Regions from separate parts of the Siminovitchia fortis genome, predicted to be linked through region 3. Evidence: riboswitches for the same ligand, from Rfam matches in the RefSeq annotation. Region 3 holds a riboswitch; each other region holds the start of a gene.

Region 1 (10,802 bases), on a different contig from region 3:
CCGTTGCTTTCAACAACGCGGATCACGTAATCGTCGATGACAATGTTGGCAAATTTCTTTGATTTTCCAAAGGATAACATGGTGTACATCTCCTGCCTGAACTCCTAGGTTAATAGTTTCAAATATGAAGCCCAGATTGATTCGCTATACACATAGCTTATCAGGGCGGCTGCCCCGATAAAAGGTCCGAAAGGTATCGGCTCTTTCCGGTTGAGTTTTTTAGCTGCAAGTAAAACAAGAGCATAGAGCAGGCCCAGAATTGCTGCCAATACAAGTGTCAGGACTGTTCCTTTTATCCCTAAAAACAGCCCCAGAACGGCAAACAATTTGATGTCGCCGCCGCCCATCCCGCCTTTGCTGGCAACAGCGATGAGGAGCAGCAGGGCAAACCCGAGCAATGCCCCGGCGTAGGCGTCCCACCACGGGGTGGTCGGAATGAAGAGCCGGACGATGACCATGACCGGGAAAAAGAATAATAGGACACGATTGGGAATGAGCATCTTATACGTGTCTGAAACAGTAATAATCACGACGAGTGAAACTAGCAAAAGGACAACCAGCAAATCCTTTGACCATCCCGCCACCATGGGCGAAATCGTAAAAAGACATGCAGTGAGCAGTTCAAACAGCGGATATCTGATAGAAATGGGGGAGCCGCAGTTTTTGCAGCACCCATTTTGCAAAAGATAAGAGACCACCGGAACCAACTCCGAGGCCGTCAAATAATGATTGCAGCGGGGACAATGGGAACGCGGTGCTGCGATTGACTCGCCATCAGCCGTACGAATGCCGACCACATTGAAAAACGAGCCGAAAACAAGACCGATTATGAACATGTAGCTGTATAAAAGTAGATTGAGCATTCCCATCGTCCTTTGCAAGGTAAATTTCACATAATAAAATTTAAAAGTTTATTTAGTCGTTTGACCACACATATCTCTACCTTTTTCAATTAAATCTTCTTCCGAGGATGAGATTTCACACTTTTTGCCATTTAAAGTTACTGAATAGCCAGCATCTGTTTTTGTAACTGAACCTATGTATGTGGAAGTTTCTTTCTTATCCCAAGGATCAATCAACTTACCAAGGACACCTTCTTCTTGTAATTTATCGGAATCGACACTTGATTCAATTTTTCCCCCGCCCGCTTCATACAGCTTCGCCGCCGCTATCATTTGCTGTGCATCCGCAACTACTGCATCCTTCTTCGAATTCTCAATAACCTTCCCAATCACAACAAATGCAATCGCCGCAACGATCGCCAAGATGACAACTACCGCCAACAGTTCAACAAGTGTCAAACCGCGCTGGTCTTTTTTCAATCTTGCTATTAATTTTTTCATCTGAATGCCTCCAATATAATTTGATAGTCTGATAGGATAAGAATTTATAAATAACTGCGCAACTCGTCTAGCTTTCTTATCCATCACCTCCTTAAAGTACATTGCCCTTATTGAATTTCGGTAAAAATCGTGAACATCGGGATCATGATGGACAGGACGATGAATCCGACGACGGTTGCCAATGTTACGATCATGACCGGCTCGATGAGTGATTTCAATGAGTCGACGCTCCGCTCGACTTCGTCCTCGTAGAAGTCGGCGATTTTGGCGAGCATGTAATCGAGCGATCCTGTCTGCTCCCCGATGGCTGTCATTTGTGAGACAAGAGGAGGGAAGACCCAGCTTTTTTTCAATGGATCGGAAAGGGGGCTTCCTTTTTCCAAGTTGTTACGGGATTCGCGGACGACCCGTCCCACGACAGGGTTGCCTGCCACCTTTTCAACGATATCAAGTGCCTGCAAAATCGGGACGGAGCTTGCAAACAGCGATGAAAGGGTCCGCGTCATTCTTGCAATCGCCGCCTTTTGCAGCAGCCCCCCGAAAATCGGCATCTTCAGCAATGCCACGTGAACGGAGTAGTTGAATTCCTTATTGCCTCTATATAAAAACATGAATGCCGCTGTTATCCCTGCAACAAAGATCAGGCCAAGCCACCAAAGCCGCTGGATCCAATCACTTACCATCACGACAAATTTCGTTATGGCAGGGAGGTCTCCTCCAAACTGCTCGAACATGGACGTGAAGTTCGGCACGATTGACAGCATAAGGAAAATGACAACCGCCACAATCAGTACCATCAACACGATCGGATAAGCCATCGTTGACTGGATCTTTTTCTTCAAGTTGTATTGCTTTTCGTAGTAGGAGGCAAGCCTGTCCAACGTTTCGTCCAGGTTCCCGGTCATCTCGCCGGCCCTCACCATGTTGATGAAAATCGCCGGGAAGATCTTTGGATGCTTTTGCACCGCATCCGAAAAAGCGACGCCGCCCCGAATTTCTGTTTCAACCTCTCGCAAAGCGTTTGCCAAGCCTTTGCTTTCCGTCTGTTCCGCTAAAATATGAGTCGAATCCACGATGGAAATCCCCGCGCGGATCAGCGTTGCAAATTGGCGGCAGTACACGACAAAATGCTGATGTTTGACATTTTTTCCCCCAAGAGAAATATTCCTGTTGAAGATAGTCGCTTTCGTTTCGGTCACTTCACGGGGGCTGATGCCTTTTTCACGAAGCTGCTTGATGGCCTGGTTCCGATTGTCGCTTTCGATCGTTCCGCGCTTTACCGCCCCTTTCATAGTGCGGCCGACATATTTGTATACCGGCATTAAAATCCACCCGCGTTTGCCATGTACGGCCTGGCGGTCTCAGGCGAGATGAGGCCCGACGCCAGCAATTGGCTGATCGACATATCCAGCGTATGCATGCCTTGGGACCGGCTCGTCTGCATGATGTTTTGGATCTGCTCCACCTTTTCGTTCCGGATCAGATTGGCAACCGAAGGGAGGTTGAGCATAATTTCCGTTGCGGCAACCCTGCCCGAGCCGTCCATCTTTTTAAAAAGCCGCTGGGAAATGATTCCTTCCAAAACAGCTGAAAGCTGAATCCGGATCTGCTTTTGCTGGTGCGGCGGGAACACGTCGATGATCCGGTTGATCGTCTGCGGCGCATTATTCGTATGCAATGTTGCCATGACCAAATGTCCCGTCTCCGCTGCCGTGATGGCAGTGGATATCGTTTCGAGATCCCGCATTTCCCCGACTAAAATGACATCCGGATCCTGGCGGAGTGAAGCCCGCAGACCGGTCGAAAAACTTCTTGTGTCCGATTCGATCTCCCTCTGATGGACAATCGACATCCGGTGGTGATGCACATACTCAATGGGATCTTCCAAAGTCACGATATGCTTTGCAAAATTGCGGTTCACGTAGTCGATCATCGCAGCTAACGTCGTCGATTTCCCCGAACCGGTAGGCCCCGTAACCAAAATCAATCCTTGCGGCTTTTGGGCCAACTCCCGCAGAATTGCCGGCATTTTCAACTGCTCAATCGTCGGGATTTCCGTCGGGATGACACGCGCTGCAAAACTGATCTGTCCGCGTTCGTAAAACACATTGATCCGATAGCGTGCCACATCTTCAATGCTGTAAGAAAAATCGATTTCCCCGTTTTCCATCAACTTTTTCCAATCAGCTTCCGGCATAACGGTTTTTGCCATGATTTCCGTGACTCCGGGCGTCAGCCTGACCTCCCCGTAAGGGCGGAGAGATCCGTTCAATCGGTAAACAGGCGGTGATCCCACTGAAATATGAAGGTCGGAAGCACCGTCCGCGTATGCTTTTTTCAACAAATCGTTTATTTCATATGGCATATCGAGGCCTCCTATTCCATCGCTGCGACACGCAGTACTTCTTCCGTCGTTGTCAATCCTTCGGCCACTTTCAACAAGCCGTCGGCAAGCAGAAATTTCATGCCCGATTCCTGTACGTATTGGCGGATTTTAAAGGCGCTTTCTGCGTTCATGATGAGCTCCCGTATGCGGTTGTCCAAAGTAAGCACTTCGTGAATGGCAATCCTTCCGCGATACCCGGTCATCGTGCAGCTTGGGCAGCCCCGTCCTTTATGGATATAATTGATTTCAAGCCCGTTCGCCTGAAAAATTTCCTTTTCACGCTCTGTCGGAGGGAGCACTTCGCTGCAATCCCGGCAAACCCGCCGGACAAGCCGCTGGGCGACGACTCCCGTGAGAGAAGAAGAGATCAGGAACGGTTCAATGCCCATATCAATCAGGCGGGTCAGGGCGGCGACGGAACTGTTTGTATGAAGTGTGCTCAAAACAAGATGCCCTGTCAGGGAAGACCTGATCGAAATTTGTGCGGTTTCCAGATCGCGGATTTCTCCGATCATGATGATGTCCGGGTCCTGCCGTAAAATCGAGCGGAGCCCGCTGGCGAAAGTCATTCCGATATCCTCGTTCACCTGTACCTGATTGACACCATCCAACTGATATTCAACCGGGTCTTCGATCGTAATGATGTTCACTTCTTCGCTGTTCAGGCGGTTCAAAGCCGCATATAACGTCGATGATTTCCCCGAGCCGGTCGGTCCGGTGATCAGGACAATTCCGTTCGGTTTTTCAATCATGTCAATGAATTTATGTAAATTGTCTTCTGCGAACCCAAGGTTTTCCAAATCGCCCAATGCATTGCTCAAATCCAAGATCCGCATGACAATTTTTTCTCCGTAAACGGATGGAAGAGTGGAGAGCCTGATATCAACCGGCTTGAAATTTACATTCATTTTGATCCGGCCGTCCTGCGGCACACGGCTTTCTGTTATATTCAGATTTCCCATGATCTTGATCCTGGCAATGATGACGTTTTGCATATGCTTCGGCAAAGAACGTTCAGTCCTTAAAATCCCGTCAATGCGGTATCTGACCTTCAGCTCAGTTTCCATCGGGTCAAAGTGGATATCACTTGCCCTTTGTGTGACTGCATGGTTGATGATCTGGTTGACAAGGCGGACGACAGGGGAATCTTCGTCCGTAATGCCGGTTTCATCCAGTGTTTCTTCCACTGTATATCCGCTCAGCGCCTCATCGAGTGATTCCTGCAAATCATAATGCTTGGAAATGGTCCTCTGAAGCTCTTCTTTCGTTGCCAATGCAGGAATGATTTGGTAACCGGTCGCCATGCGCAGCTCTTCGATGGCAAAGTAATCCATCGGGTCGGCCATTGCGACAAACAGCTTGTGATTTTCTTTTCGGATCGGCATGACCTGATGGCGTTTGGCCAGATCCCTTGGAATGAGCTGGATTACTTCGGGATCCATCGGATATTGGTAAAGGTTGATCCTCGGTATTCCGAGCTGCCGCTCAAGCGTTTCAGCCAGCTGCTGCTCGGTGATATGCCCTTCCTGTAAGAGAGCGTCCCCGAGCTTTTCCTCCGGTGATTTGCGGCGCAGCGTCGTTTCCAGCTGCTGTTCTGTTATCAATCCTGACTCTACAAGTAAATCCCCCAGCCGTTTTCTCGACACAGCCATCACCTCATTGTTTATCTTCTGATGTATCCGTTGTTTTGCCGTCCGCCTGTCCGCTATCTGTCATTTTGCCGCCTTTGACCAGGTCGCTGTTCAGGAAGACTTTCTCACATAATTTTTGTTCTGATTCGTCTTCCAAGTGCCGGCAAGTTTTATTCAAGAGATCTACCATATTCTGTAACTCTTCCAAATTTGTTTGAGTTCCGCTCTGGGTGCCCGCATTCTGCTCCGCGTCTTCACCGCCGTTATTGATTTCGTCTGAACTTTCTTCATTTTCTTCCAATAACTCTTCTATCACTTCAGGCGGCTCCTGTGAAGACACTAGAAAAATAGTCGGGGTGGGAGGGTAGAAGTCCCGGCTGATCAGTGTTTTTTCCTGAACAGTCCCATTTACCGAACTTATACGGTAAACTTCAACTTGCATTCCTTTTTGACCGGACTCCATAGGGACGCGCTGTCCAGGTGCAAGCTTATAGCTGAAGCGGTACAATGTCCGTGGCTTCACTTCGCTTTTGTTCTCCACCTGGTACCCGTAGCTTGTATCTTTCATTACAGAGCTTACAGATATATGAAGCTTGTTTTCTTTTACTTCTGCTGAGAATGTATAAGAATGAAAGTTTGGATTATATATAATGAAATCTTTTTTTGCCGTGAGATCTGCAGCAGCTTCGATGCCGGCTTCAGAGTATGAAGGAATGCTCCTTTGTGAATGCCGCTCAATAATATCCATATTTGTTTTTAAAATTGCAGCATACAAGGCTGTAGCGAAAAAGCTGGCGCCTTCCTGCGAAACTGTCGGGCGAACTTCTTCCAGTACGGAAGAGATGAATGAAAATTGTGAATCCGGTTCAACGATCTGTCCGTCAATCTTATCTGCCATCTGCTCGATTTCCACATGGGAGATATCCGGAATCTGGAAGGTTGTTTCGGCCACTTTTCCCTTTGGCAGCTCCGATTCTTCCTTATAAATGATGGTTACGGGCTGGTCGCCAAGATTGGCAGCTGCCTCTTTTGCTTTTTGCAATGTTGCATCGGCATCAGTATAGTCCGGCCATTCAATTTGATGATTTTCGCTTATTTGAACATGGAGAGGAATCTGGATAGGCTTGGACTTCAGGAAAAAAAGGTACCATGGGCGCTTTGCCTGTTGTTCCAATTCATCGAACGTTCTATCAATATCGAAAAGAAAAGTGTCCCTCGGGATCGAAATGGCTTCATCGGTGCCTTCTGCCTGGATCGGTGCCTCTGTCAGCCAGGCGTCCACTTCCAACTGCACTTTCTCATAAGCTTTTTCATATGAAAGGCCGCCTACAGCGATACCGGCGATTGTTCCTTCCTTGGGCAGGGTGCCTGCCGCTTTTGCCATTTCAGGCGGCAGCAGCCATGCCAACAATGACAGGATCAACATGTATTTGCATATATTTTTCGACATATGGCGGACCGCCCTTCTGCAATTACCATTATTTACCTCATTATAAGTTAAAATTGTAGAAAATTGTAATAAAAAAAAGCCTCTCCAAATAGATTCGGAAAGGCCGGTTGCACCACTTGCTCCATACGGCCCAGGTGCCCATATATGAGGCCGTACTTCATTGCTTCCTTCATAGGAATTTCGTCTTATTCACTTAAGTTTAGATTACTGACTTTTGTCATAGCTGTCAACATTTTCCTTGAAAATTTTCAAGAAAATAACAGGCGATTACATGAATTTGTCAAAATCGCCCGAATACCTCTTTCCTATGCCTGGGAACATATAAAATTGCCGGCGAATGTTCAGCTGCCGGCAATTTAAACGTCAATTTTATCCTCCTTGCTGCCTTCGCTTGCTTTCCTCCAGCAATTCATCCATCGCGGATAAAGTATCTATATCAGGAAGGATATCGTTTAGCACAGTTTCATGCACCGGCTTATCCTCCTCGGTTGATTCTTGCATAACAAAGCTTAGCAGCATATACCAGTGTCTCAGCCTATTGATATGTTCCCGATAGGCCGGGGAGCCTTTTTTCAGCGGAGGCTGACTGCCTTCGCTTATAAATGTAAAAAAGTTGATTGTATGCAGAGGGCGGGCCGGACTGTTTACAATGATCGTCAAGTCCAATGAGTCCACATTCTTTTTCTTTTTTTCAGCCGGCTGCGCACCGCCGATGAATGTGCCGTCTGCCTTGGAAATAAAGCCCTCCAATAGGGAACGGGCTGTTTGGGATTGGCTTGATTTGGTTCCTAAGGATACCCCGTCTTCTGACATTTCCACCGCCAAAATATCAGAGTAATCGTATTCAAATGCTTCATATGCCATTCCCGCCAGGGCTGCTGAAGTATCCGGATTTTCAGGCGCCCATATACAAATCCGTTTTGCCTGTTCGTCCACGGCGATTTTCGTCAATTGGTTGGATGAGATGAATGTCTGCCCCGCTTTGAAGTTGCCGGTTTTCGGTTTCAGATTTTCCAGTTGTTTCGAAAGTTCTTCTCTATTTCTTTTGATGCCTTTAGAATATTTGAGAAAAGATATGAGATTGAGGAAGAGGGTAGGGATTATGCAAAGCCATCCTATCCATGCATAGCCTTTTATGAAAAAAATGATGGAAGCGAAGACCGCCAAAATCGACGTCATACATCCGAAACCCATTTTGTCATTTTGCAAATCAGAAGCAGCCATATGTAAACCTCCTTTGTAAAAATTACGGTTTACTGGATAAAAGGTTTCTGAACAATAAAAAATAGTCCGTTTTTCCTGTTGAACCCAAAGAAAAAGGCTGCCGACACCTTAGTAAGAAAGTCGGATATGCCCCTACATTTTCACTATTCAAATCTCTCGTGATAAAATGACTGCAGGGATAGGGGGACAGGCCCCCTGGTGCAGGGAGTGATAATAAAAGATGGAAGAAGACATTCGTGAGCTGGAATTAAGGGCAATTCTTGAAGCATCTAACGATAATATTGTGATCACGGATGGGCAGGGGAAAGTGTTGAGGAGCAGTCCCAACTGTCAATTCATTTACGGAATGAAAAATGAAGAGTTAATTGGTAAGACGGTGGACGAACTGGAAAAGATGGAGGTTTTTTCACCTTCAGTCACCAAAAGGGTGCTTCAGGAGAAAAAAGAAGTCCAAGTCATGCAGCATACGCTGACGGGCCGCTCCGTCATGGCAACCGCCCTGCCCGTGTTTGACGAAAGCGGCGAAATGATAAGGGTCATCAGCTTTTCCCATGATCTGACCGAGCTCAGGCAGATCAAAGAAGATTACGAAGAACTGCGGGCAAAGATGGAATATTATCAGTCGGAAATCCAGGAGTTACGGGATAAGGAACAGCATACAGATGGCATTGTGCTAAAAAGCAAGGAGATGAATAATGTCTGGCAGCTTATTCAAAGGGTGGCTCCGTCTGATGCGACCGTTATGTTTCTGGGGGAATCCGGAGTCGGGAAAAATGTTTTTGCAAGGGCTATTCATGAAAAAAGCAATCGGAGCAAGGAAGCTTTTATTGAAGTAAACTGCGGCGCTATTCCGGAATCGCTTTTTGAATCCGAAATGTTCGGATATGAGAAAGGTGCTTTTACAGGGGCGAACAGGGAAGGGAAACCAGGCCTCATAGAGCTGGCCAATAAAGGGACGTTGTTTCTGGACGAAGTGGGAGAGCTGCCGTTAAACCTTCAGGCCAAGCTGCTGAAAGTGATTCAGGAGAAAAAAATGACAAGGGTTGGCGGGACGCAGCCCAAACAGATCGATTTTCGAATCATCGCTTCTACGAACAGGGATCTGGCAGAGATGGTGAAGGAAGGGACATTCCGCGAAGATCTTTTTTACCGGCTGAATGTTGTGCCGATTACCGTTCCTCCTTTAAGGGAGCGGAAGGATGACCTGCTGCAGTTATGCGAGTATTTTCTTGGGATGTTCAATGAAAAATACGGAACGGATAAAGTGCTTCATGCGACGACGATCCATGAAATGCTCGACTATAGCTGGCCGGGAAACGTCAGGGAACTGGAAAATTTAATGGAGCGCCTCGTGATTACGACAGAAAATCGGATCATTTATCCAAGCGCCCTTCCGTTTCATACGAAGGAGGCCCGTTCAGTTGCTGATGAACAGGAAGCAGAAGAGATCCCCGAGCAGGCGGAAAATCTCCAGGAAGCAATCCAAAACGTGGAAATCCGTTGGCTGAAAAGGGCATACAGACAATATAAAACTACGTATGAAATGGCTGACTATCTCGGGATCAGCCAGTCGAGCGTTGTCAGGAAGCTTCAAAAATACGGAATTAATTCATAACCGAATCACAATCCGCATTTGCATCAATAATCCGTTTGTTGATGCAAATGCGGATTTTTTTCTCGCTGTTTAAGAAAGTTTCTATACGGAATGATGATGTGATATGTCCAGCTTCAGGCGCCATCGGCGCAAGGATTAAGCCAATCGCTGATGAAGGCAAACTACGCCTTCGGAAGCGTAGTCTAGCTTTACGCCTAAGGCTGCGCGCCTTGCGCTTTTCTTAGAAAATCCAAAAGGAACAAAAGGAATAGGATTTTATAGTTGGCACGTTTTTTGCTTCGTATAAAAACAGAAACATCTGCAGAATGGATTTTAGGAGGAATATTATATGTATAAACCGAAAGACTCATCACAATCTCCCCGTTTCGTAGGAAACAGGACTTTTATGAGATTAGAGCAGGTCAGAACGACTGACGATATAGATTTCGCTGTACTTGGCGTTCCTTTTGACACGGCAGCATCCAACCGGACAGGACAGCGGTTCGGCCCCCAGCATATTCGTGATTTTTCCGTCCTTCTCCGTCCCTACAATCCGGATATGGATATTGATATATTCGAATATTGCTCAGGGGTCGACTACGGGGATATCAACGTCATTCCGGGAAATGCGCTCCGCACTTATGAAAGCATGGTCGAAGGACTGACGCCGCTGCTTGAGAAAAATGTCATCCCTGTCATTATGGGGGGAGACCATTCGATCACATTGGGCAACCTTCGTGCTTTCCATAAAAGATACGGCAAAATCGCGCTCGTCCATTTTGATTCCCATGGCGACACTTGGGAGCATTACTACGGCGAAAAATATATGCACGGAACCCCGTTCAGGCGTGCAGCCGAGGAGGGGCTCCTCGATATGGAGCATTCCATCCAGGTCGGCATGAGAGGACCGCTTTACGGACCAGGAGACATCGAGGATGCAAGAGATCTTGGCTTTGAAGTCATTCCGATGAAGGAAGTCCGCCAAATCGGTTTCGAAAACGTCATGAAAAGAATCCATGAACGCGTGAAGGACCGCCCGGTATTCGTCACTTATGACATCGATTTCGTTGACCCGGCCTTTGCGCCTGGTACAGGTACGCCTGAAGTCGGAGGTCCGACAAGCTACGAGGCACTGGAATACGTCCGTGGACTGGACGGGCTCGATGTTGTCGGA
Region 2 (10,802 bases), on a different contig from region 3:
GCACCCAGCGACTAGCAAACTTCGCCCTCCTCCACTACGATAAGTCAACATCGGCTCGTGCCTCGCCGTGTTTCCTTTATCTCATTGCGGAGGGCTCCAGTTTGTACGTCGCTAAACGGGCGCTTACGCTTTTCTTTCAATCATTTTTCAATTGTCAATTCGGAAAGGAAGCTATCTCCCGCACCTTTCCAGCCTATGCCAAAATTATGTGCTATTGTTGCCCCTACATCGGCAAATGTTTTTCTGACCGGCAGCTCCCTGCCGCCATCAAAACGTTTGGAATATACAAGCAGAGGCACGTATTCCCTTGTATGGTCTGTCCCATGGTGTGTAGGGTCATTGCCATGATCCGCCGTAATGATCAATAAATCATCATCCTGCATTCTTTCGAAAACCTCAGGTAGCCGTTTATCGAACTGTTCCAATGCAGCCCCATACCCCTCCGGGTCCCGCCTATGGCCAAATTTGGCATCAAAATCGACGAGATTGATAAAGCTGATACCCGTGAAATCTTTTTCCATTACCTGAACGAGCTTGTCCATGCCGTCCATATTGGACTTGGTCCTGATTGATTCCGTAATTCCTTCGCCATCATAGATATCGTGAATTTTCCCAATGGCTATCACATCAAAGCCATTGGATGACAGCTCATTCATCACTGTCCGTCCAAACGGCTTCAAAGCATAATCATGGCGATTGGCCGTGCGCTGGAAATTCCCGGGCGATCCGATAAACGGGCGCGCAATCACCCGGCCGACCTTATATTCCTCGGCAAGTGTAATTTCTCTCGCCTTTTTACAAATTTCATACAGCTCAGCAAGCGGAATGACTTCTTCATGGGCGGCAATCTGCAATACAGAGTCTGCAGACGTATACACAATCAACGCACCTGTTTTCATATGTTCGGGACCAAGGCGTTCAATGATTTCCGTCCCGCTCGCAGGTATATTTCCAATGACCGTCCTTCCTGAAGCCTTTTCGAGGCGTGTGATGAGCAATTCGGGAAATCCGTCCGGGAACACTTTAAACGGGTGGCTTGTAATGAGCCCCATGATTTCCCAGTGGCCAGTCATCGTATCTTTCCCCCTTGATGCCTCCTGCATTTTTGTATAAAATGCAAGAGGCTTTTCAACCTTCTCTATCCCTTTTATTTCCCTAATGTTGGACAAACCGAGCCTGCCCATATTCGGCATGGCAAGTCCGTTTATTTTCTCCGCGATATGGCCCAGTGTATCTGCCCCGATATCATCGAAATCCTTCGCATCCGGCGCTTCGCCAATTCCTACAGAATCCAGTACAATCAGGTGAATCCGTTTATATTGAGAACTTTCCACCATTATCCCTCCGAATCAAAAGCTGAATATTTTCTAATGGTATCATACCCGTTTACACAGTTTAAAAAAACCGCTTTTGAGTTAAGCGGTTTTAAGCGCGAGGATGATACTGTTTGTATACCTCTTTCAGTCTTGTTTTGGAAACGTGTGTATATATCTGTGTTGTTGAAATGTCGGCATGGCCCAGCATTTCCTGAACAGCCCGCAAATCCGCCCCATTTTCAAGGAGGTGGGTTGCGAATGAATGCCTTAACGTATGCGGCGTCAATTCCTTTTCAATATTGGCCTTGGCAGCAAGCTTTTTCAAGTTTTTCCAAAAACCCTGTCTTGTCAGCCGTTTGCCATGATGATTTAAAAATAGCGCATCGGTTCTATTTTTCTCTTTCCGCAGCTTTGGCCTGGCGTCTCTTAAATAGTGCTCGATCGCGTTTGCTGCCTCCGTTCCGATTGGAATGATCCGTTCTTTGTTTCCTTTTCCCCTGCACCTGACAAAGCCGATGGCCAAGTGAATGTCATCCAGGTTCAAATCCAGAAGCTCACTGATCCGTGTACCTGTCCCATATAAAAGCTCAAGCATCGCTTTGTCGCGGATTCCAAAAAGAGTGGAAAGGTCCGGGGCTTCAAGCAGGGATTGAACATCAGATACGGAAAGGACTTTCGGCAGATTTTTTTCCTGCTGCGGTGTTTCAATATGTATCGTGGGATCATGCCCGGCAGCCTTTTCACGTAAAAGGAACTGGTGAAACGAACGTATGGAAGCGATATGCCGGGCAAGCGTCCTGCTGGATTTGCCTTCAGCTTTCAGCTGTCCCAAAAATTGTATAATATGCATGCGGGCAATGTCCTCAAAACTGTCGATTTTCAATATGTTTTGGATATAGGCAAGATAATTCACCAAGTCACGTTCATAAGCCTTCACCGTGTTTTGGGACAACCCTTTTTCCACAATCATAAAATGAATAAAATCCTGCAGGCGGTCTTTCATATACTTACCTACTCCCCATTCGAATAAAAAAACAACAGGCGGGAGAGCCAATCACTCTCCTCATCACTCCTATGCTGCTGTATCACCTTGACAGCCGTTCCCTCGGGCTCGTCGTATCTCCGGTAATTTTCATATTCCTGGCTAACCCATATAATACCATAGTAGAACATGATCGTACATGCCGCAAAAAGCAGAAATACCCTGACCACCTGGAATATCATCCTAGCCGCGTTCCTCATCTTCATCAAACCCTTTTTAAGTATTCGGACTGCTTGTACCAGTAATACATGATATGCAATAAATGTCCGCGTTTATACGTATCGGGGAATATTATTGATGTTCGAGGATAACTTCTACAGAAAACGCCCATCCCTTCGATACAAAGGATGGACGCTTAGTTTCATTTTTTTTTGCCGGCTGGCGGCTCTTTCCGTTCGTTCTCCGCTTTATCCTGACAGCGCCAACAAATACCGTGAAATGTCAGCCTGTGATCTTTAATTTTAAAATTAAAATCATGTTCAACTATTTTTTCAACATCTCCGAGAAGATCTTCCTGTATCTCATCAACCGTTCCGCACTCAATGCAAATAAGGTGGTGATGGAAATGATCGGCACCTTCCTGCCGCAGATCATACCTGGAAACCCCGTCTCCAAAATTAATTTTGTCGACCACTTTCAATTCAGTCAAAAGCTCAAGGGTCCTATATACTGTTGCAAGGCCGATGTCCGGAGATTTGTCCTTGACCAGCAAATAGACATCTTCCGCACTCAAATGGTCGTCCTCATTTTCAAGCAACACCCTAACCGTGGCTTCACGCTGGGGAGTAAGCTTATAGCTTGCGGAATGCAATTGTTTCTTAATCCGATTAATGCGACTTTCCATCAGACGATCCTCCCTCGCCACTATCCATTTTATTATAACAGACAGTGAACAATAATCAAATTAAAATTATTATAAAAATGGGAGGTTTACAGTCGAAAATAACTATCATTTAGCGATTGAAGCGATGATGGATTTCATCAGTGCCGGTGCAATGAATGCCTCAATGCTCGCTGCAAGCGTGATCACGGCCATAGCTGCTATAAAAGACAAGAAATAACGTGCAAATTCCGGAACAAAATGAAATGAGAAACCCTGCCTTATAAAAATTTTTCTCATGAGCTTAATTGAGAATGCCGTCGATATGACAGCGATAAAAATATATACAGGGATAAACAGCAGATTTTGGGGCAGCAAGGTCACAAAAGCAAGGAGCAGGCCGTTCCAGCCCATCTGATTCACAAGAAATCCGACAGAGAACCCGACAACGACCCCTTTTAAAAATAGCAGAATCAAAATCAAAGGAAACCCGATGATTGAAATCCCAAGCACCCACATCAATCCGGTGAATTTCACATTATGGAAGAAGCTGAGTTTTAAAAGATCTTCAGCCTGCCCGGTTTTTCCATCCGCCACTTGTCCAAAAAAATGATTCAAGTAATGAAAAAGATCTTCCTTCTGTGCAATTGATAGACTATTGACAATGACTGCTCCGAAAATGATGCCCATGACAAACAGTACCATGATGAATGAATAGATGGGAGAATAGGTTTGAATGTGCCGTGTAATATAATTGGTATAAAGTTTTTTCCGCATATGCTGCTTCCTCCTGTCCTGCGATTGATACATCTTATGAGGAAAAAACAATGCATATGACTCGTTTCTCTCTATCATTTCATCCGTCAGCCTAATCTATCATTTCGCAACTTTACCGTAGCGCCCTCCTCCACCTTCTTCCAGCTGCAATTCTCCTGATCTGGCTTTCACAATCAAATCCGCCAGCCCGCCTTTCACCACCTTTTTCAATTCGCCTTCGGACACTCGATGCAGTATATTCATTTCCGATCCAAAATGGCTGTAAAGCTTTTCCTTTGTTTTGGCTCCCAGCCCGGGTAAAAAGTCAAGCGGCACTTGATGGATATAAGGCGGCCTTTCAGGGGGAGTGGTACGTTCGTCAGCCAACTCTGCAATCCTCTCCGAAACCCCTTTTGTAAACTTTTTCGAACCACAATTTGCACATGTGTCTCCCTGCTTCAATGTGAAACACTTGGCACATGCCGTCCGGTAGTATTTACCGAGAAATGGATTAAGGCCGTAATTTTCGTCAATTGAATTCCCATCCATACCATGCAATGCTTTTTTGACTGCGCTGAAAGTTGGTGCTTCAAGAGTCATTTTTTGATATTCCCTGGCCATCTTGGGCAATGAATGCGCATCGGAGTTAGAAACAAAAGTAAATCCGTGCAGCTCCCCGATCCGGTCAGCCATCATCGTATTGGAGCTTAGACCAAGTTCCACGCCGTCTATTAACTCCGGATCCAGAACCTCTTTCAACGATTGCTTTACTCCCTTTCCGTACAGGCTTTTGAACGGAGTGAAAACATGGGCGGGGATGAACAGGCCCTCCAATGACTTTACTTTCTCTTGAATATTGACAGCTTTTTCATATACCCGCTGTGTACTGAGCTGCAGGTTCGTAACACGCGGTGACAGCCAGCGGGAAAATTCCTTCAGCTGTTTGAAGCCTGGGAAATAGGCCAGCAGATGAATCGGACCATTGCAGTTCTCATCAAGGACTTCCATTTCAGTGCCGGGAATCAATGTCACTTCATTCTCAAACCGGAAACCTCCTTCTTCCATTTCAATTAAACGGCCCTTTTCACGGAGCTGTTCCATTTCTGCAATCACTTCCGGAGAATGGCAATCGATGACTCCAACAATGTCCAGCCCTTTGGGAAACTTGGCTGTTTGCAGGATATTGGTCAGTGTCAGGGTTTTAGCTGCGGTGATTTTTACGGGCTTTCCCGTAAAAGTCCTGCCTATATGAATATGCAGGTCTACAAAATACTCATTCATACCATATCTTCTCCATCAACTGTAAATATTGAACGGCAAACAAGGTTTTGGCATCATAGATCCGTTCATTTCTCATACACTCAAGCGCTTCTTCAAGCGTAAGTTCAAACAGTTCAACAAATTCATCTTCATCGCCATCCGCCGGATTTTCCACCTTTTCCAGCCCGGTCGCCAAATAGAGGTGAATGATTTCATCGGCAAAACCGGGAGACGTATAAAAAGAGGAGATATATTCCATTTTACCGGCACGATAACCGGTTTCCTCCTCGAGCTCCCTTTCCGCTGTAGCCGCCGGTTTTTCCCCCGGCTCCAATTTCCCGGCAGGAATTTCAAGCAATGATCTTTCCAGTGGTTTTCTATATTGTTCCACCATGACGATTTTATTTTCATCCGTCAATGCAATCAGGGCAACAGCGCCGGGATGGCGGACAATTTCACGTTTTGACAGCTTCCCGTTTGGAAGTTCCACTTCATCCACTTGTACGCTGATGATTTTCCCTTCAAAAATTGTTTCCGTGCTTACTGTTTTTTCCTCAAACTTCTTCACCATGTTCAGCTCCTTCGTTCTATTTCATTAGCTGGTAATCATACATTTTACCATACATCAGGGAGGGATCATGATGAGAGTGAATATTGGTGAAGACCGAATTATTTTGTCTGGAAAAGCATGGGAAATCCAAGCTCTGCTTCGAAAATATGCAAAACAGCATAAGCTGGTAAAAGATTGGCTGGAGTCCTGCACAATAATTGAATAATGGAGCCGTCTTTAGATAAAATAGACAATTAAGAAAAGCGCAAGGCGCCCGTCTATCGGCGCAAAGCTAGACGAGCGCTGAAGAAGGCGTAGTTTGCCTTCATCAGCGATTGGCTTATGACCTCGGATGGCGCCTGAAGCTGGACATTACGTTAATCTTGTTTGAAGAGAAAATTCGGTAAAATTTTATACTTTCTTTAGCTTTTGAGAAAGGCGGGATATGAATGGAAAAACGCAGGCTTGGGAAATCAGACTTATTTGTATCAGAAATGGGGCTTGGCTGCATGTCACTTGGAACAGATTCCGCCAAGGCCGAAAAAATCATAAAAACGGCACTGGATGAAGGCGTCAACTATTTTGATACCGCCGATTTATACGATTTCGGCGTAAATGAAGAAATAGTGGGAAAATCCCTCGGGCCGTTACGGGACCAAGTGGTCATTGCCACAAAGGTCGGGAACCGCTGGACAGAAAAGAAAGACGGATGGAGCTGGGATCCTTCTAAAAAATATATAAAAGAAGCGGTGAAAAAGAGTCTCAAGCGGCTTGGCACAGATTATATCGACCTATACCAGCTGCACGGCGGGACCATTGATGACCCGATCGATGACACCATCGAAGCTTTTGAAGAATTGAAGTCCGAAGGCCTGATTCGCCATTACGGAATATCCTCCATCAGGCCAAATGTCATCCGGGAATACGCAGCCCGTTCTTCCATTGTTAGCGTTATGATGCAATACAGCCTTCTGGACCGGCGTCCGGAAGAAATTATGCCGATGCTTTCGGAAAGTGGAATAAGCGTTGTCACAAGAGGATCTGTGGCAAAAGGCTTATTAAGCGATAAGATGCTGGGAATGAAAGAAGATCAATGGGAAGGCACGGAATATCTGGATTACTCTTCAAATGAGATTAAGGAACTGATAGAGAGCATTCAAGCCAAACTTTTACATGCCAGGACCCTGAATGAATTGGCGCTTCAGTTCAATTTGGCAAATCAGGCAGTTGCGGCTGTTGTGGCAGGCGCAAGTACAGTTGAGCAAGTAAAAGACAATGCACGGGCGGTCAATTCTCCTGCCTTATCAAAAGAAGAATTGGCATTTTTACAACTGGCCGCCAAGGAAAGCCGATATACAGCCCATCGTTGAAAATAATTGTTCGTCAAACTTTTAACTTTTTTCTGATACTTCTGCATATATTTTGCCCGGTTATTCCAGTATCATGGTAATATGGAATTAGAATTTCTTTTACCGGAAATATTTAGGATCAGCTCGACAGCTTTTTCGTTAATATGACAAGGATTTGGCTCGTTTCGCCGCTCTTCGACGACGACATTTTTTTCAGGACTATGACTTTAGAAACGCTTATACTAAGATAAACACTTAGCGAAAAAGGCAAATCTGTTCGAAAGTCAGAGACGCAAAGCCACAGGCCTAAGGTCAATTTGACTATGGCGGCTGGGTTACCCGAATACAATTGTGTATTTATGGGAGGTAACAATGAAAAAATCAGTCGTAACGAAACAGGAAAAGCTGGACAAGGAATGGGTAGAGCTTATATTATTTGCGCTAGGTACAGGAATCAGTCCCAGGGAGATCAAGGAATTTTTTAGAGAACGCCAATAATACATAATAAGAAATTCGCCAATCGGGAATTTTGCGCTATTCATAATCTTTTATTATGTGTTATAATGTGTAAAGAGTAGGTGACTGTGTAGATGATAGGTCAACGAATAAAAGATTATCGGCTTCAAAAAAAATTATCATTATCCGAATTGGCTGAAAGAGCGGGTATTGCCAAATCCTATTTGAGTTCGATTGAGCGCAATATCCAGTCCAATCCGTCCATTCAAATACTGGAAAAACTTTCATCTGTGCTCGATGTTCCCGTCCATGTTCTCCTTCACGGGGAAACAGGTGAAATCGAATTGGACCACGATTGGGAAGAGCTGGTTCGCGAAGCAATGTCTTCAGGCATCTCAAAAGATGAATTCCGCGAGTTTTTGGAATTCAATAAATGGAAAATGAAGAACAAATAAACGTTCCGTGGCGATGATTCGTCTGGGCGTTTTTATTTTTGTGAAAAATGGTGAGCGCAGTTCATCGATAATTGCTCATAAATATAAAACGCTGGCCGTCTTGGCAGCGTTTTTTTTTATTCGCCTATGTCGTTTTATTGACCGTTTTTTCTTTGGGCTCCAATTGTCTGATGGCACTCCAGATTGTAAAACCTGAGTAGCCCAAAAGCAGAAGTCCCGGAAGGATAAGAAGCAGTGCACTCCCCTCTTTTGACTGGGCAAAACTGACGAAGTAACCGACATATGGAACAGTGATTCCCGTATATTCTGCGACGACATTTTCGGAAAGTACAGGCTCCATGTCTGCAGCGTTGTTATTATCGCCTTTCGTTGTATACATGACATGCTTTCCGCTTTTATCCACTTCCACTACTCTGTGAGTGACCAGTGTATTCTCATCTTGCATGAAGGTGATGACGTCCCCTTCCTTAAAGCGGGTCATATCTCCTCCGGGCTTAACTGCAATAACCGAACCTGTTTTGATTCCCGGCTCCATCGAGCCTGACAGGACGGATTTCAATTGATAGCCAAGAAATTGAGGCTCTCCGCCTGAGGCTTTTGATGATATGACTAAAAAGACCATAAGGATAAAAATAAGGAACAATACAGCGCTGATCGTATTACTGATAATCTTCCAAACTAATTTCATTCTTCTTCATCCTTTACTGAATTGGAATTTACAGGCGCTTCCTTAACCGCAGGCGGTTCGGGTTCCGGTTGTGATTCCGGCTTAGGTTCCGCAGCAGGAGCAGTTGGCTTCGATTCAGGTGCCGGCTCTGTCTCCTGAGGCTTATTGTCATTGTCAGCAGGGGGTTGCGGCTTTTCTGCCGGTTGCACCGGCTCAATTGGTTGTGACGGCTCTTTATCTTTTTTCTCATCGTTTTCAGGTTTTGGTGGTTGCTTTTCTTCTACGTTGGTATTATCCTCATTTGCTTTCTCTTGGAGCTCTTGTTCGCTCTCTTCTTCCTTATGTTCTTCCGGCTTTTCACATGCCACGGTGACTTTCTTTAGAAATTCACTTGGATGTTTTCCTTCCTGATATACCTTGAATGTATAAATTCCGGGCTCACCGGCCTTATATGTCAGCAATACACTTTCTCCAGGCTTTAATTCTTTCACCTCATGCGGGCCTTCTGATTCATCGATCATTATCCAAGATCCCTTTTCCGTTCTATATTTTCCTTGATTCGTAAACTTCGCTTTCAGTTCAACTGGGTCACAACTCTCAATCTCTTTATCCCCAACTGTTAAGCTGACATCTGTCTGTATCCACGGAACCGGCCACGTCCCTGCCCGGATCTCTCCTGCTATCTCCTTCGAATCTGTGAACTCTGCCAAAGTAGGTGAAACGAAAGTGGCAGCAGCAAACACGGACATATACCAAAACGCTCCGGCCTTTCCAGCACTTCTCAATTTTTTGTTTCTTTTGCCGTGTGTTCTTAAACGTGATTTCCTAATGGAGTCCACCTCCCATGCTCGTGCCTATAAATTATATAGAGAAAGGCGGGAGTGCCCGCCTTTTATTTGTTACCTCTTTTCACCTTTTGTTTGCTCTGCAGTAAATGTCCATTTTAGCTGTAAGGAAGCTCCTTGGAACTCGTTTTGGTCCTGTCCATTATCAACGAACTCAAACTGGACCGCCAATTTATCATTAGTTCCTGCTTTAAGCCCGCTCTTTTCAGCAAAAATACTGTGACTTAAGTTTTTAACAGCGTCTGGACTCATAGTTTTTAATTCATACAAAGTCTTACTTACAATTACATTGCTAGGGAGAAGAACTCCACTTTTGTCTTCGTTTCTGAGGAAGTTAACCTTGATATGCTTGCCAAAATCTTCATCAGTTCCTTCTACAGTGTAATCTGTTTCAATCAGAACTTTTGAAATATCCAAGGAGCCATTGTTTTCAAGTTTGAATGTTCTTGGCATCCAATCCCCTGGTTTAAGATTGCTTACATCAATAATTGTTGTTGGATTTACTGCCAAATCCAGCGTTCCTGCTGCAAATGTATTATTGGTCGCTTCTACATCACTAAAATACGCGAACGTTCCTCCCCCCACAAGTGCGATCCCCAATGCCGCCGATGCTACTCCCATACCCAACTTTTTTTTAATACTCATACCAATCTCCTCTTTCCCTTTTTGTTTTTCCTTTCGTTCTTTATAACGAATGGTTGGTTTGATTATAGTTCAAATGACCTGATTATAAAAACTTCAAATTTCGCCGTTTATTCTTAATTAAGAACTAAAATCTCACAAATGCAACCGTTTTCTCCTTCTTTCTTACTATTTCTCGACTTTATTAAGAACATTTTGTTCCTTATAATGAACATAACGATTGAAAGGTGGTAATGTTATGTGATCGGGCTGCATATTAAAGAACTTAGAGAACAGCAGGGATACTCGCTTTCCAAACTTGCAGAAAAGGCCGGCATATCAAAGTCTTATTTAAGCTACATAGAACGGGACATGCAAAAAAATCCTTCACTTCAAGTTCTCTCCAAAATTGCCCGCCCTCTCGGAGTTACAGTTGAACAGCTTTTGCAGGAAAGTATCCAAAAAGAAATCAAACTGGATAATGAATGGAAATTACTGGTACAAAAAGCAATACACGCCGGGATGAAAAAAGAGGATTTTCTGGAATATTATGAGTTCATTCAATTTAAAAACCGCCACAAAAAAAGATGAATTTCCAAGGGGGATGCCAATATGGGTGAGTATAAAGGGGACAGTCAATATCTTGATCTGGATTACGAATGGGT
Region 3 (10,802 bases):
TTTGTTTTATCGGCCAGGGCCAAACTTCGGTAAAGTCGAAAAAACATTATAATCCGTCAATGAAGGCGGTGAATGTATATGCCGAGCTTGTTGCGGTTGAATTTGCAGTAGATGAATTACTAAAAGCAATACATAATAACAATCATGCCTTGCCATCAAGGATAAGGATCTTAAGTGATTGGAATGAGGTTGAAAAATTGAAAATCACTTCAAAAATTACTAAAAACAATGCGATAAATAAAGTGGCTGAAAGAATAAATGAAAAAACGAAAAGGTTTTCAGCGCTCTATCCAGACTTTGATTTAGATTTAACTTTTATTGGTAAGGACGAAAGGCGTTATAACCCATACTACACCGCTGCCCATAATGCAGCAAAAAAGATTATTAGATGAACTTAAAGAAATAACACTCAACTTTTCCCAAGGGTTGTGCGAAGACTTCAAAAAAATGCCAGATTTAAGGATTAATTTTATATTGATCTTGATTAAGGACAACAGTACCATCGGCTGAAATTATTAATTGAAGCAATGGAGTGGATGAAAAAAATGAAAATAAAATATTTTAATGATACCGGAAGAATAGTCACTATTCATCCCGCCACATTCCTTCAAGGATGCACTGGCGATAAGGATCCGATTAAATATCTTGAAGAAAGAACTTTTATTTTACCAGAAGGAACTTATCCTTGGGTCAAAATGTGGGATTATGGAGAGGCGGGATTAAGTATTTTGGTCTCACCAATAGCGGATAAAGACCATTCTGTTGAGTGATAACGTGACAATGAATAAACATAAAAAGTTCTAGCCATATCATATTCCATTAAAGGGCCATATTGTGGAATAGAAATACTGACGACTTCGGTTTAAGGTAGTTCCATCAATAAACTGCTTGGAGGTATGATGTATGTTGGGATTACCAAAGGGAGAGGTCTTTTTAGTACCTTGGACTGAAGCTTGGGAAAAAGAATTTTTATTAGAGAAGAGTAGAATCGAGAAGGAAATCGGTAATTATATTGTTGATATTCATCACATTGGAAGTACAGCGGTAAAGAAATTAAGTGCAAAGCCCATTATCGATATAGCTATTGAAATCAACGAATTTAGCGATGGCAAATATTGTGTATCACCTTTGAAGGGTTTAGGCTACTCCTACAAAGGCACAAACATTCTCCCGGATAGATACTACTTTAATAAAGGAGAACCAAGGACACATCAGATCCATATGTTTCAAAGTGGAAGTAAGTATCTGTTGAGCAGTTAAAATTTAGAGAGTACTTAAGAGATAATGATGAAGCAAGAATTGAATATCAGCAACTCAAAATAAAATTATCAGAAGCAAACAAGCATGATAAACATAAATATGCAGATGCAAAAACTGATTTTGTTAAAACAATTTTAGAAAGATGTAAATAGCGTAGTTCAAAAAACGAGCGCATTTCCGGAATATGACTGCGCTCTTTTTATTTATCGGGCCAGATTTTTGAGGAAAAAAGGATTTTATTTGTAGGGGCTGCAATTAATTAAGTAAACAGAATGATAAGGTCAGGTGGCGCTATATGAAGGTTAATCAAAAAAAAGTTTTTATTAAGGAAAAAGAAGTCCATTACACTCATATTGAAAATGGAAGCACGGTTGTTTGTTTTATGTTTTCTGGGTCGGGCTATTCGTATGATAAGCCACTATTTTATTATTCGACTATGACAATGCTTCAAAATCAGTATGATGTTGTCCACATCCATTATTCTTACGGAAAAGACATATTTAAACTTCCATTAGAAGATATAACAAAAATCATCATTGAAGATGTAACACCTATCATTGATGAGGTGCTTAAAAATCATCAAGATCAAAAAGCTGTATTTTTAGGGAAATCATTAGGTACAATTCCAATCATTAACGGATTTATGAAAAACAATATGTTTATGGATTCTAAAATGATTTTACTTACGCCATTACTGGGATTTGACTCAATTTTTGAAACACTATTAATGACTAACTACTCTTCACTAATTGTAATAGGGGAAGAAGATGAGCATTATATTCCAATTAAAATCGAAAGCATTAATAATAAAGCAAATATAATAATTGAAAAAATCCCTAACGCTAACCATTCTTTAGATGTTGAACCCTTTAATACCTCAATGTCCATCACTTCCGTAGATAAGGCAATGAAAAGATTAGACGCTTTTCTCAAGTAATAACTCTTATTCAACGATCGGGCGCAATTCTTGAATAATACTTTCAGACTGTATTTCATAATACACTTTAGATAATTTGAATATGGAGCAAATACACTCTACCTCCACAATTTTTTGATGAAGACTGCACAAAAATTGTACAGAATTTCTAGAAACAATGGAAATAACAGAATCAGCATGCATAAACATTCATCTGAGCTTTGATTTAATGGACTTAATGGAATCGATTTATACATTTTCCTGTATAAACTCGTTTTCGGGAATTGACAAGGTGGAGGTCGCTGGTTCGAACCCAGTCGGAATCACTTAATCAAAAAGGCGCTGATCTAATAAAATTAGGTCAGCGCCTTTTTTCTTATACTTTAGTAACTCATTTTTTCTGCGAAATTTACAACAAAATTCATTCTGATCTGCCCAAACCCATCTAATCAGGGTCCCGAAAGCGGATTTTTTGTTGATATTGATATACTTTTCCATCTGTTTGAAACGAGTATTTATTCCAAACGCTTGCATCTTCGTTCGTCTCTTCCGTTTCCAATAACTGCAATTCACCCGGTTTCAAAGTCATTATTTTTGAATCAATGACTTTCATTTCCTTGTTGTTGCTGTTCAAAGCGCGGAGTTTTACCTGCACTTCTTGTTTCTTGCCCATATTATTTTTTATAAAGTATTGATTTTTATATGCTTGGTTTCTGCAATATTGACTCGACCGCCTTAGGCAATCTTTTTCGGAATTTACCAATACTATAGAGAACTCCTCATTATTCGTCTTGTTGGCGGCTTCTATCGCCTCATTAATCGAAACAGCAAAGGCAACTTTTTCCCCCAAGGGCGCTGCAATAAAGAAAATGATAAAGAAATACAATGCAAAACACCCGGTTATAATCTTCACCACTTTGCTATTATGGGTTGGGCTTTGGCTGCCTAACTTTTTTGTAATGATTAAATTTAAAACCAGCATAAATCCGCAAATGAGCAAGATGATCCCCATACTAACCCAGGTTTCTATTCTTGTTTGAAGCAGCGGAAACTCATATGAACGGAGTAAATAGATATGTACTATCATGCCGGCAATAATAAGCAAGAGCTGAAGGGAAACCAGCAATTTCCACGGGACATTTTCTTTTTTGATTGATTTGACATAGGCAGTTGACCAAATCAGGATCAGCCCCGGAATAGAAAAAATGATGATAGCTGCCATAACAAAAATCAAGTCAGTTCACCTCATTTCGGGTTATCAAGAAAAAAGTATGCTTTTCAAAAAGGAATAACTAATATTTTACCAAATTCATTGAACATCTACACACGATCACGCAGAAACTCTTTTGCTATTTATAAAGGATTGATTATATTTTTATTTTGGGGTAAGGTAGTAAATGTTTTGATAAATTTGCGAAAACAGGTGAGATCAAAGACATTATGTGGTTTATTTTTTCTATACTAACAGCTGTGTCCTGGGGAGCAGCAAATCTTTTTTACAAAAAAGGTTCCGACAGCAATGACAGGTTCAGCCATCTTAAAATTGTAACAATGGTTGGATTTGTAATGGGAATTCATGCCATTCTGTATATGCTGATTAAAGGAGTCAGCTTTGACCCTTTTGATATGATCAGATACTTTCCGGTTTCGGCCATGTATATTTTGTCGATGACCATTGGCTATATCGGACTAAGGTATATAGAATTGTCAATTGCCGCCCCGGTTCAAAACTCTTCGGGTGCTGTCAGTGCAGTTTTATTATTTTTATTTTTTCCGCGGGAAATGAGTTTCATAGAAATTTCGGGAATTGTCGCCGTTACAGCCGGTGTAATAGGACTTGCCGTTTTTGATAAGCAGGCTGAAACGGCTGCTTTACAAGCGAGCAATGAAGTGATTGAACGAAAATATCAAATTGGTGTACTGGCGATTACATTCCCGATCCTATACAGCTTGATTGATGGACTAGGGACATTTGCGGATGGGATCTATTTGGATGAATTAAAGCTTATCAGTGAAGATTCAGCTTTGTTGGCGTATGAATTCACCTTCCTTATTGCAGCAGTCATTTCATATTTTTACGTTAAAATAATCAAGAAGGAATCATTCGTCATTTTCAAAGAACATGATAAAGGATTGGCTGCCATACTGGAAACGATTGGTCAATTCTTTTATGTATTCGCAATGGCTGGCAATGCAATCATTGCGGCACCGCTTATTGCTGCACATGGAATTTTTTCAGTGCTTTTATCCCGTTTGTTCTTAAAAGAAGTCCTGACATGGCGCCAATATATCATGATAGCAATCGTCATGCTGGGAATCATATTATTGGGGACGGCGGAAGGCGGATGATTGTTGAATGCCTTTGTTTATTTGATATGATGATAAAAATGAATGATGTGAAAGGAAGATATTATGCTGGATTTGTTAACATCGCACGCTTCAGTCCGGAAGTATAAGGATGAGCCAATTTCAGATGAAACGTTTCACAAGATGCTCCATGCTGCCCAGCATGCGGCCAGCTCCAACTTTGCTCAGGCGTATTCCGTTATACAGGTGAAGGATCCGGTTAAAAGAGACAAGCTGGCAGAGCTGTCAAAGAACCGGAAACAATATGATTCGGCCGCATTGGCACTTGTTTTTTGTGCTGATTTAAGAAGGCTTGGACATGCGGCTGCCATTCATGGAAAAAAGATTTTGGGCGGCACAGCGGAAAACTTTCTGGTTGCAGTAATTGATACTGCATTGTTTGCCCAAAACTTTGTTGTGGCTGCTGAATCGAAGGGATATGGCATCTGTTATATCGGGGGTGTCCGGAATAACCCGGAGCCAATCAGTGAGCTGTTGGAACTGCCTGATCTTGTCATCCCTTTGTTCGGCATGACAGTAGGGGTTCCTGCTGAAAAAAATGAAGTGAAGCCGCGCTTGCCGATTGAAGCGATTTTGCATAAAGATACATATGACGAAAACAAATACGATAAAATTCTTAAAGAGTATAATTCGGTCATGGAAGAGTATTACCGCAACCGTTCCGCCAACAGTAAAAGCAATGGGTGGACGGACGTCATGGCAGCTTTCCTGTCTGAGCCGCGCAGGACCTTTATGCTAAATTTCCTGCAATCAAAAGGATTTCTGAAAAATGAATAGTTCGAAAGCCCCGGTCTATTTTGGGCCGGGATTTTTTTGGCTGCAAAATTGTATTCTGTGTAAATTTATAGGCGCAAATTCATATAATTTTGTCAAAAGGGTAGGAATTTTGTCGTATTTTGTTATAATAACATTTGTAATCATTGCATTGTTTTCCAGATAAAGGCAAACTTATTGAAAAATAAGGACGCAAAGCTACGGGCCTAAGGCTATTTGCTATGGTGGCCGAGTTACCAAAGGAAATTGGACACTAAAGGTGGGCCCTTTTTTCCTGGGCCCGCCTTTTCGTATTGGGAAAGGGGGTATGAAGTTTGTCTTTTAAACGTTTTATCCAAACCGAACAGTTCTATCATTTTTTTCAACCGATTTACGATTTGGAAAACAGTAGAAAGGTTGGGTATGAGGCGCTGTTAAGAGCTAAGACATATCCAAATCCCGAATTAACTTTCCAAATGGCCAAAAAAGAAAATCAGTTATATGAATTGGATTCACGTTCCATCCAAAAAGCTGTTTTCAGCTTCAATGAGGTACGTCCATCGGGAGAATACGAATGCTTGTTTTTAAATGCCTTCCCGTCGACTATTTTAAATCCAAGCTTCCCTGCTTTTCTCAACAGAATGATGGCCGGTACCAATTTGAAAAAACAACGAATAGTCCTGGAGATATCTGAATCCGAGGTTATCGAAGATCTGCTTGACTTTAAACAGCGGATATCTGAACTTAGGCAGGATGGATTTTTAATAGCGATAGATGATATCGGGACAGGTTATTCAAACGTTGAATCCATCATTGAATTGGAGCCCGATTATCTGAAACTTGATCGATACTTCGCCCAAGATTTACATATGTCCCAAGGAAAGCAGGAGTTCATCTCAGTTTTTAAAAATTATTGTGAAAAAACAAAGAGCGGGCTAATTTTAGAGGGGGTGGAAACGGAGGAGGAACTCCAAGCGGCAAAAGCATTGGGGATTTCGATTGCCCAAGGCTACTTTCTCGGAAAGCCTGCTTTGTTATGCAACTCTGAATTCAACTCTCCTATTTTAGTAGATCAACGGAACAACAGTAATAAGGAGTAACAGATGTCAGCAATTAAAGAATATGACAGATATGATATACTGTCATCGCAATTCCCATTTAAGAAGATTCCAGTTGACTGTTCAGAATATGATTCGCTAAAGAGGATATTTCATTTTCTGCTTGAACATACCGACATTTATTATCTCGTTTTTTTAAAAGAAGAAATGTTGGTTCAGTATCTTAAGTATCATCAATCAATGCATTTTAGACTGATCTCTTTTGCCCAGGCAGTAAGTGACATTAAAATTTTTACACTTTATCTGCGAAATAATAAAAGAATCAATAAAGAGTTAAAGCTTGATGTATCATTGCAAAACTACAATTTCTGGATAAACCTGTAAGAGTTCTCTTCCTCCGGAATAGTGCCGGTCCAAATGCGTTGGGATTTCTATCTATGGCTTTTTTACTATTTAGAAAAAAGACGTATTCATCATTCTCTGTAAAGATCATCAAAAATCAGCCGATACATAAAGTTGTAGATAAAGAATCGTACATGACCCCGGGATATTAGGCCTATTAAATGAAAAAATATTTTTGAAAACGCAACCGGCTAAGAGGAGGACGAAACATGAGTTTGTTTGGACTGGGCAAGTCAAATAAGAAGAAGGAAGAGAAAAATAACCATAACGAAATCGTAAATACGAAAGTGGGCACTAAAATAGAAGATGCTTCTATATTGGATAAAATCAATATGATTCAACTTACTGAAAAAGATTTGAAGCTCCTCAAAAGCATCCAGCCTTTGGTAGAAGCAAATATCGACAGGCTTGTTGAAGATTTCTATGCAATTGTCATGAAGGTTGATAAATTAAAAGCGATTATTGACAATCATTCCACTGTCGACCGGCTTAGAAAAACATTAAGGGCCCATATTACTGAGATGTTCGATGGGAATATAGATCAAAGTTTTATAAATAAGCGTTTGAAAATTGCGAAGGTCCACTATGTAATCGGGTTGGAACCTTCATGGTATATGGGATCATTTCAAAGCATTCACGATACGATCACTCATTTAACCTTCAAAAATATAAAAGACAGAAGAAAGCTTCAAGCTGTCCTTTCCGCCGTCAATAAAATATTAAGCCTGGAGCAGCAGCTCGTCCTTGAAGCGTACGAGCGGGAAAATATGAAAAAACTAAATGCGCAGTTTGAAGAGGGGAAAGCCTATCTCAAAAACAAAATGACTTCTGTCAGTGAAGGACTGGTTGCCCTGGCCGAACAGACCCAGGCATCTGTTGTTACGTTGAGCACTAACATCCGGGAAGTGAACCAAACGACAACCGAGAGCAGTGAGCAGGCAATCTTGGCTAAAAATTACGCAGATGACGGCCAAAACAAGCTGAGGGAATTGTTGGATAAAATCAGCGTGATGGATAAATATTCAAGGGACATGATCGAAAGCATCCACCGGCTGGGTGAATCTTCCGATAAAATTTCCAGCGTCATTCACATTATTCAGGATATCGCCGAACAGACTAATATATTGGCGCTGAATTCCGCTATTGAAGCGGCAAGGGCCGGAGAACACGGAAGGGGTTTTGCTGTACTTTCCCAGGAAGTGCAAAGCCTTGCTGAACAAACGAAAAATTCCATTTCGCAAATTCATGAACTGATTTCCAATTCCAATCTATATAAAGAACAGGTGATAAAGTCGCTGAAGCATGTGGAAGAAGCGTTGATGTCCGGCATCGCCACTTCTGAGCATACGCATGAGGCTTTTCAAAATATTACCCGGTCCATCCAGCAAAACAGCATGACAAATATGAAAGTGCAGGAACAAATGGACCAGCTCGTTGCGGTTATGAATGAAATTGAAAATGCTTCAGCTATTGTGACGTCATCGGCTGAACAATTGAACGAAGCGGCAATGGCCTAGATTATAGAGGTACGGAATTAATCGGATTGAATCAGAATTCACAATCAAATTATTTTTACCCCTCCTGGGGGTTTTTTTATGGATCGGCTTAAAAGGAATCGAGAAGACATCATAAAATGACAGCCTCCCAAGTGAGGAAATGGAAGAATTTTAAGTAAAGGGTGTTGTAGAATGCGCTGGTTTGTCAATAGAAAAACTTCATTTAAACTTTTATCGTCATTTATTGTCATTGCCATGATCCTTGCAGCGGTAAGTATCTATGCAATGAACAGTATGAAAAAAATCAATATAATCGCTGCGGAGATGTATACTGCTGCATTAAAGCCTATGGAAAATATGGCTAATGCCCAAAATGAACTCCTGCAGTTAAGGATTGGCTGGCGTGACGTCGCATTGGCTGACTCTGATGCTGCAATTGATACAAAGGTAGAAGAAATAAAGAAAATCAGGGAAGATGTTGCAAAAAATATTAAGATTTATACAGATTCCTATGAAACTGAAAGTATCGAGGCACAGCAGGAGGCACAGGAATTTTATAACAGATTCATGTCGGATTTTGAATCATATAACAAAGTTTATGACCAAGCGGTCCAACAAGTTAAAAAAGACCGCAGCAGCTTTCAAAAACTTGATGCTGAGTTGAATGGATATCATGATCGCTTAACTACATATCTTAAAGAGATCTGGGACGTAGATATGTCCATTTCGGAAGATGAGTATCACAACTCTGAAAATAAGTACACCACCACTATGAAAATCATGATTGCCATCGTCATTCTGACACTGGGGATTTGTATCGCCCTCGGTCTTTTCCTCACCAAGATCATTGCCCGCCCTCTCAATGAGATGGCAGAACTGATGGAGAAAGTGGCTGAAGGTGATTTGACTGAAAAGGCTCATATTCAAACGAAGGATGAAGTTGGCATACTCGCCCAATCCGTCAACCATATGATAGATAATTTTAAAGGGATGATCAAAAATATTTTAAACGCCGCGGAAAATCTTTCGGCTTCTTCTGAACAGGTTTCGGCCAGCACCGAAGAGATTGCGAGCGCCAGTGCCAACCAGGCAACATCGGCACAGACCATGAACGAGCTGTTCCGGGAATTATCGGGGGCAATCAATGCGATTGCACAGAATACAGAACAGGCGGCAGAACTTGCGAATCAAACGATTGAAATTGCCCAAGAAGGGGAAAAAGTGGTCCTGTCTTCAGTGGAAGGGGCCAATCTTGTCAGTGAGCAGATGTCCCGTTTGGAGGAAGATTCCAACAGAATTGGGGAAATCATTGAAGTGATCGATGATATTGCGGATCAGACAAATCTTCTTGCCTTGAATGCAGCCATCGAAGCGGCCCGTGCAGGTGAGCAGGGCAGGGGATTTGCGGTAGTTGCAGACGAGGTCCGGAAGCTGGCTGAGCGAAGCGGTGAGGCGACGAAGCAGATTTCATCCATTATTAAAGAAATGCAAGAGGCCACTTTACTGAGTGTCAAATCGGTTGCTGAAGGTGTCACATCAACCCGGCAGTCTGGGGAAGCCTTTGAAAATATCATTAACATGGTGAATGATACAGGCAATAAGGTGACGGAGATTGCAGGTGCCAGTGAGGAACAGACGGCACAATCGGCCGAGGTGTTAACGTTTATTGAGAGCATTTCTGCCGCAACTGAGGAAGCGACGGCAAGCAGCGAGGAGACAGCTGCTACTGCCAATGCATTGATAGAATTGGCAGAGGAATTGAATGCTTCGGTGGCAGCTTTTAAAATCAATTGAAAGTAAAGCCCAGGTCCTGGACCGGGGCTTTCATCTTGTAGCGTTAAAAAAGCTGAAAAGTGAATTTTCAATGACGTATATAAAAAAAATCATGAATATGCCGATAAAGAAGGTATCGGTTATTATTAAATTAGTAATGAAAGAATCCCAATTTTTAACTAAAAATGGACTTGGGTGCATCAAAAGTCCTGCGTGCATCCTGACAAGTTTCGATGATAATGCCGTTTGTCCACCTGATGCAGGATGACGGAGATTTTGACTATCACTACAGCTTTTGAGAGGAGGTTATAACGTTGGGTTCGAAAGATGAACAATACGTCGTATTTGCCATTAACCAAAATCTTTACGCCATTTCTATTCATGATGTTTCGGAGATCATTCGGATGCAGACTGTTAAATGGGTTCCGAATTCGCGTGAGGAGTTTCTGGGTGTCATTCACCTGAGAGAACATATTATTCCCATCATCAGTCTGCACCGCATTTTTTCTGAAGATGAAAAAACAATCGATTCAAAAACAAGAATGATTGTTTTACAGACCAATGGCCAGGAATTCGGATTTGTGGTGGATGAGGTTGACCATGTCATGTTTTTATCTGATGAACATATCAGTCCTGCACCGCACTTATCGCAAAGCGAATGGATCACGGGAGTATACCACCACAATGAAAAAACGATCGCCTTGCTGAATTTACAAACCTTATTGCAGCAGGTTGATGTTCAAAAAGCTTTGGCTTAATACAACTTAATAATGAGGA

The links. Region 3 has a riboswitch for cyclic di-GMP ahead of FS666_RS02625 (EAL domain-containing protein). Riboswitches for the same ligand answer to the same signal wherever they lie in the genome.
Region 1: it holds a riboswitch for cyclic di-GMP, as region 3 does, so the genes downstream of both, FS666_RS09820 (VanW family protein) here and FS666_RS02625 (EAL domain-containing protein) in region 3, are expected to answer to the same signal.
Region 2: it holds a riboswitch for cyclic di-GMP, as region 3 does, so the genes downstream of both, FS666_RS00230 (anti-repressor SinI family protein) here and FS666_RS02625 (EAL domain-containing protein) in region 3, are expected to answer to the same signal.

The regions. Positions count from the first base shown of each region.
Region 1 is NZ_VEKZ01000024.1:31,485-42,286, reverse strand. It holds gene pilM (type IV pilus biogenesis protein PilM) at 1-80, opposite strand, end outside; gene FS666_RS09845 (prepilin peptidase) at 105-863, opposite strand; gene FS666_RS09840 (type II secretion system protein) at 912-1,343, opposite strand; gene FS666_RS09835 (type II secretion system F family protein) at 1,451-2,665, opposite strand; gene FS666_RS09830 (type IV pilus twitching motility protein PilT) at 2,665-3,708, opposite strand; gene FS666_RS09825 (GspE/PulE family protein) at 3,720-5,381, opposite strand; gene FS666_RS09820 (VanW family protein) at 5,386-6,810, opposite strand; cyclic di-GMP riboswitch class II at 6,903-6,987, opposite strand; gene FS666_RS09815 (hypothetical protein) at 7,180-8,034, opposite strand; gene FS666_RS09810 (sigma-54 interaction domain-containing protein) at 8,255-9,649, shown strand; gene speB (agmatinase) at 9,978-10,802, shown strand, end outside.
Region 2 is NZ_VEKZ01000001.1:32,777-43,578, forward strand. It holds gene deoB (phosphopentomutase) at 141-1,334, opposite strand; gene xerD (site-specific tyrosine recombinase XerD) at 1,426-2,319, opposite strand; gene FS666_RS00195 (YqzK family protein) at 2,328-2,558, opposite strand; gene fur (ferric iron uptake transcriptional regulator) at 2,720-3,202, opposite strand; gene spoIIM (stage II sporulation protein M) at 3,308-3,955, opposite strand; gene FS666_RS00210 (endonuclease Q family protein) at 4,055-5,215, opposite strand; gene FS666_RS00215 (NUDIX domain-containing protein) at 5,208-5,765, opposite strand; gene mciZ (Z-ring formation inhibitor MciZ) at 5,836-5,970, shown strand; gene FS666_RS00225 (aldo/keto reductase) at 6,194-7,114, shown strand; cyclic di-GMP riboswitch class I at 7,350-7,436, shown strand; gene FS666_RS00230 (anti-repressor SinI family protein) at 7,466-7,591, shown strand; gene FS666_RS00235 (helix-turn-helix domain-containing protein) at 7,684-8,004, shown strand; gene sipW (signal peptidase I SipW) at 8,129-8,692, opposite strand; gene FS666_RS00245 (hypothetical protein) at 8,689-9,420, opposite strand; gene FS666_RS00250 (CalY family protein) at 9,571-10,161, opposite strand; gene FS666_RS00255 (helix-turn-helix domain-containing protein) at 10,399-10,728, shown strand; gene sinI (DNA-binding anti-repressor SinI) at 10,750-10,802, shown strand, end outside.
Region 3 is NZ_VEKZ01000004.1:53,867-64,668, forward strand. It holds gene FS666_RS02590 (hypothetical protein) at 1-392, shown strand, start outside; gene FS666_RS02595 (hypothetical protein) at 537-770, shown strand; partial or broken gene FS666_RS02600 (GrpB family protein) at 904-1,412, shown strand; gene FS666_RS02605 (alpha/beta hydrolase) at 1,556-2,197, shown strand; gene FS666_RS02610 (hypothetical protein) at 2,622-3,410, opposite strand; gene FS666_RS02615 (EamA family transporter) at 3,617-4,525, shown strand; gene nfsA (oxygen-insensitive NADPH nitroreductase) at 4,589-5,320, shown strand; cyclic di-GMP riboswitch class I at 5,475-5,558, shown strand; gene FS666_RS02625 (EAL domain-containing protein) at 5,632-6,396, shown strand; gene FS666_RS02630 (hypothetical protein) at 6,400-6,738, shown strand; gene FS666_RS02635 (globin-coupled sensor protein) at 6,966-8,273, shown strand; gene FS666_RS02640 (methyl-accepting chemotaxis protein) at 8,445-10,046, shown strand; gene FS666_RS02645 (chemotaxis protein CheW) at 10,340-10,783, shown strand.